Regions from separate parts of the Arthrobacter sp. 10N43 genome, predicted to be linked through region 2. Evidence: predicted binding sites of a transcription regulator. Region 2 holds the regulator's gene; the other holds the start of a gene.

Region 1 (2,392 bases), on a different contig from region 2:
CCCATCTTCACCCCGACGGCGCGGCCGGAGCCGGCCAGCGACTCCGCGAAGGACAGCGGAGGGGAGAAATCCTCCGGATCCCAGATCCGTTGGGTTCCCGATGTCGACGTGGTGCGCCGGGCCGGGTCGAGCCAGACGCCGTCGACCCCGTCGAGCGGCACCGCGGTGGCATCCGAATGGACCACCGTGGCATTGCGGAACGGGATCAGGTTCATGGTGGCGCAGGCTGCCGTGGCCTCGTCCATTTCCACCGCGGTGACCACCAGATCCAGGGACGCCAGGGCCATTGCATCGGCCCCCAGCCCGCAGCCCAGGTCAGCGACGTGGCCGATCCCGGCCTCCGCGAACCGCTGCGCGTGCCGTGCCGCGACGGTGAGCCTGGTGGCCTGCTCCAGGCCGGCCTTGGTGAAGATCATCTGCCGGGCGAATTCGCCGAATTTGGCCTCGGCCTTGGTCCGCAGCCTGGATTGCGTGAGCACGGCCGAGACGAGCTCGGGGGAGTGGCCGGCCTTGCGCAGCGCGGCGGTGAGGCGGAAGGCCTCGTCCTCGCGGTACGGGCCCAGCGACGCCAGCAGCTCCCAGCCCTCGGGGGTGAGGATCGGGGCAATATTTTCCTGCGGTGCGTCAGTCATGCCATCCAGCGTAGTTGAGCCCCGCCGGCACGCTGTGACCGGACCACGGGGGCTAGGCTTGACGGCATGGAAGACAGCGGCACAGGCGACAGCATCTCAGAGGACACAGCCGGGCAGAACACAGCCGGATACGACGACGACGGGCAGGAGCGCACGAGCCCGCAGGGGCTGGCCCGCTACGCCAAGCCGGCGCTGATCGCCGGCGCTGTGATCGCCGTCGTCTGCATCGCCTTGCTGGTGATCATTTTCTTCCTCGATTCCTTCAATGCCACCGTGTATTCGGTGGGCGGCAAGAACGTCCAGGACGCCACGGACGAGGCGCGGGCCATCCGCGACACCTATTCCGGTGCCCGGCTCGGCGGCATCATCTTCCTGATCGCGGGCGTGCTCCTCGCCGCTGCCGGCGCCGTGCTGACGTACCGGCACCGAAATGACGAGGGCCAGGACGCCGACCCGGACGACGGCGAGGACGTCGACTTCGAAGACCTCGCCGGCCAGTAGCCGCAGGCCGGTTCCCGCGTCCGGGGTGGTGCTAACGTGCATCCCCCGGGCGGGACATGCCCGTTTCTCGGTTCGAACAATGGGCATGTCCCCTGTGGCAGGGCTAATGCGTTGCACATGTCCACGGCCCGGCTCTACCAATGAGCATGATGCCCGGGTGCCCACGGGCCGCGACGAAGAATGGGCATGTCCCGCGAGAAGGCCCGGACCCGGCGGCGAAGAATGGGCATGTCCCGTGGGAAAACATGTTCACCCGGAACGAATTTCTGGCACTCGCCTTGACCGAGTGCTAACCATGTACATAGAGTCGTCATTAGCACTCTCCCTAGGAGGGTGCTAACACATGAAGCGCGTTCCGCCAGGCTCGCTGCCGGCACCGCGACGACGGTCTGTGCGCCATGGCATCGCCGCTTCATAGTCCACGAATTTGCTGACGAAAAGGAGAGGTCCGAGTGTCGGTCTCTATTAAGCCTCTTGAGGATCGTATTGTTGTCCGCCCGCTCGAAGCCGAGCAGACCACGGCTTCCGGCCTGGTTATCCCGGACTCCGCGCAGGAGAAGCCGCAGGAAGGCGAAGTTGTTGCAGTAGGCCCCGGCCGCTTCGATGACAACGGCAACCGCGTTCCCGTTGACGTTGCCGTCGGCGACGTCGTCATTTACTCCAAGTACGGTGGAACCGAAGTCAAGACCGGCGGCACCGAGTACCTCGTGCTCTCCGCCCGCGACGTTCTGGCGATCGTCGTAAAGTAACTCTCTTGGACCCCCGCGCAGCCGATCCTTCGCATTGAATGGATCAGTTGCGCGGGGTTCTGTCTTGAAAGGACAAAACCATGGCAAAGCAGCTTGCGTTTAACGACGCTGCCCGCCGGTCGCTTGAAGCCGGCATCGATAAGCTCGCCAACACCGTCAAGGTCACGCTGGGCCCGCGCGGCCGCAACGTCGTACTGGACAAGAAGTGGGGCGCCCCCACGATCACCAACGACGGCGTGACGATCGCCCGTGAAATCGAGCTGGACGACCCCTACGAGAACCTTGGCGCGCAGCTTGCCAAGGAGGTCGCCACCAAGACCAACGATGTTGCCGGTGACGGCACCACCACCGCCACCGTTCTGGCCCAGGCCCTGGTCAAGGAAGGCCTGCGCAACGTGGCTGCAGGTGCCGCACCGGGCGAGATCAAGCGCGGCATTGAGGTTTCGGTCGAGGCCGTCGCCGCCCGCCTGCTGGAGAACGCGCGCCCCGTCGAAGGCACGCAGGTTGCCA
Region 2 (2,392 bases):
GCAGCGCACGGGGTGGGTACCCTCGCGGCAGCAGGATCCGTCGCAGGTGGGGCAGACCACGGCCGTGTCGACTTCGAGCTTCTTGTTGACGCCGAACACCGCGTCGCGGAGGTCGATCCGGACGCTGATCAGCGCGTCCTGGCCGCGGCGGACCCGGGATGCCGGGCCGCCCTGGCCGCCACCGGCGCCGAAGAAGGTCTCGAAGATGTCCTGGAAGGCGAAGCCCTGGCCCGAGTAGCTGCCGCCCCCGAAGCCGTTGTCGGTGCCGTTCTCATTGCCGGTGGTGTCATAGACCCGGCGCTTCTGCGGATCGGAGAGGACTTCATAGGCATGGGTGACGGCCTTGAACCGGTCTGAGGCGTCTTCTCCCGGGTTCACGTCGGGGTGCAGGGTCCGGGCCAGTTTCCGGTAGGCCTTCTTGATCTCCTCCCCCGTTGCGTCGCGGGAGACTCCAAGAACGTCATAGTGGCTGCTCAAAGTGTGTATCTCTTCCTTTTCGTACTGCCGGTGGGGCAAGAAGTCGTGCTGGGTCCGGGCCGGTCAGGGCCCCAGGATCCTCGAAAGGTAGCGGGCCACCGCGCGCACGGCGGCCATGGTGGTGGGATAGTCCATCCGGGTGGGTCCAAGGACACCGACCTTGGCCGTGGCGTCCGGGCCGTAGGCCGTGGCCACGACGGAGGCCTCGGCCAGACCGTCGTAGGGGTTTTCCCGGCCGATGCTGACGGTCACGCCGCGTGGGTCTTCGGCCATTTCGCTGAGCAGGCGGAGCATGACCACCTGCTCCTCGAGCGCCTCCAGGACCGGGCCGATGCTCAGCGGGAAGTCCACGTTGGAGCGTGCGAGGTTGGCCGTGCCGGCCATGACCATCCGCTCCTCGCGGCTGCTCGTGGCCAGCGCCTCGAGGCCGCGGGCAAGGGCCTGGGCTGCTCCCCGGCGCGCCGGCGGGCCGCTGGCAACCACTGTGGGCAGAAGCTGGGGCAGCAGGCTCAGCGGCGTTCCGGAGAGGCTCGTCAAGAAACTTGTACGCAGGTCGGCGAGGGCGTCGTCGGGAATGTCCTGCCCGACGTCGATGACGCGCTGCTCCACCTTGCCGGTGTCCGCGATGAGGACGATCAGCACCTTGCGGGGTGCCAGCAGCACGAACTCAATGTGCCGCACCCTGGCGCGGCTGAGCAGCGGATACTGCACGACGGCGACCTGGTTGGTCAGGTGGGACAGGAGCCGCACGGTCCGGTCAAGGATGTCGTCGAGGTCCTCGGATCCTTCCAGCAACGCCTGGATGGCCCGGCGCTCGGCCGGGGACAGCGGCTTCACCGCTGAGATCTGGTCGACGAAGAGCCGGTAGCCCTTGTCGGTGGGGATCCGGCCCGCGCTCGTGTGCGGTGCAGTGATCAGGCCTTCGTCTTCCAGCGCCGCCATGTCATTGCGGATCGTGGCGCTGGACACGCCGAGATGGTGGCGTTCAACGAGCGCTTTGGAACCAACGGGCTCACGCGAATGGACGTAGTCCTCCACGATGGCGCGCAGCACTTCGAGTTTGCGCGGTTCGCTCACGCTCCACCTCCAATCGACTGTCCCGCAGTCGGTGCCGCCCGCGTTGTACGGTCCGCGTCCAGAACTGGTGCGCGTGGTCCGCAACGGAACAAGTGTTAGCACTCGACATGCCTAAGTGCTAACCAGTCTAATATGACTCGCCGCGTTGTTAGCATTGGATTCGCTCCAGGCGTGGCCTGCGGGATCGCGTTTCCCGTCACATCGGGCGCCGGGACCGTAGCCGCTTCCGCCTGCGCCGCGCCCCTGTGGTCCGGTGCAGGCCACGGAGAGTTCCACTGACCGCCGTACATTCCGAGTGCAAAGTAAGCGTGTAGAGATGTCGTACCAGAACTGGGGACCCCAGGACCTGTCCGCCCCCGCCAAGACCGCGTTGCCGGAGGTCCCGGTGGAACGCGGGATGGTCCTCGAGGAGGTCCAGTCCGGCTGGGTGGGTGCCGTGACCCGGGTGGAGAAGTCCGGCGGCATGCACGTGGTGGCGCTGGAGGACCGTCGAGGCAAGTCCCGCTCCTTCCGTTTAGGCTTTGGCTTCCTGTTGGAGGGGCAGCCGATCCGGCTGATGCCTCCGGCTCCCAGGAAAGCGGCGCCGGCCGCCGGTGCCGGCCGCACGGCGTCGGGCTCGGTCCGGGTGGCCGGGCAACGCGCCCAGGTGGCCAAGGCCAGCCGCATCTGGGTGGAAGGCAAGCACGACGCCGAGCTGGTGGAGAAGGTCTGGGGTGATGACCTCCGGGTGGAGGGCATCGTGGTTGAACCCCTGCACGGCATTGATGATCTCGCGGCCGCCGTGGCGGACTTCGGTCCCGGCCCGGGGCGCCGCCTGGGCGTGCTCGTTGACCACCTG

Evidence for each region. The regulator HrcA, encoded in region 2, represses chaperone genes, less so after heat shock. The targets are predictions, from matches to a motif close to TTNGCACTCGNNNNNNNCGAGTGCNAA.
Region 1: a site for HrcA is predicted at 1,400-1,426, ahead of groES (co-chaperone GroES). Genes of this name have one in related genera too.

What each region holds. Positions count from the first base shown of each region.
Region 1 covers NZ_JBFTIA010000004.1:286,195-288,586, forward strand. Annotated here, with positions in the region: gene AC1DDO_RS09580 (class I SAM-dependent methyltransferase) at 1-632, opposite strand, end outside; gene AC1DDO_RS09585 (hypothetical protein) at 699-1,133, shown strand; gene groES (co-chaperone GroES) at 1,586-1,882, shown strand; gene groL (chaperonin GroEL) at 1,963-2,392, shown strand, end outside.
Region 2 covers NZ_JBFTIA010000002.1:224,489-226,880, forward strand. Annotated here, with positions in the region: gene dnaJ (molecular chaperone DnaJ) at 1-477, opposite strand, end outside; gene hrcA (heat-inducible transcriptional repressor HrcA) at 541-1,554, opposite strand; gene AC1DDO_RS03690 (DUF3097 domain-containing protein) at 1,871-2,392, shown strand, end outside.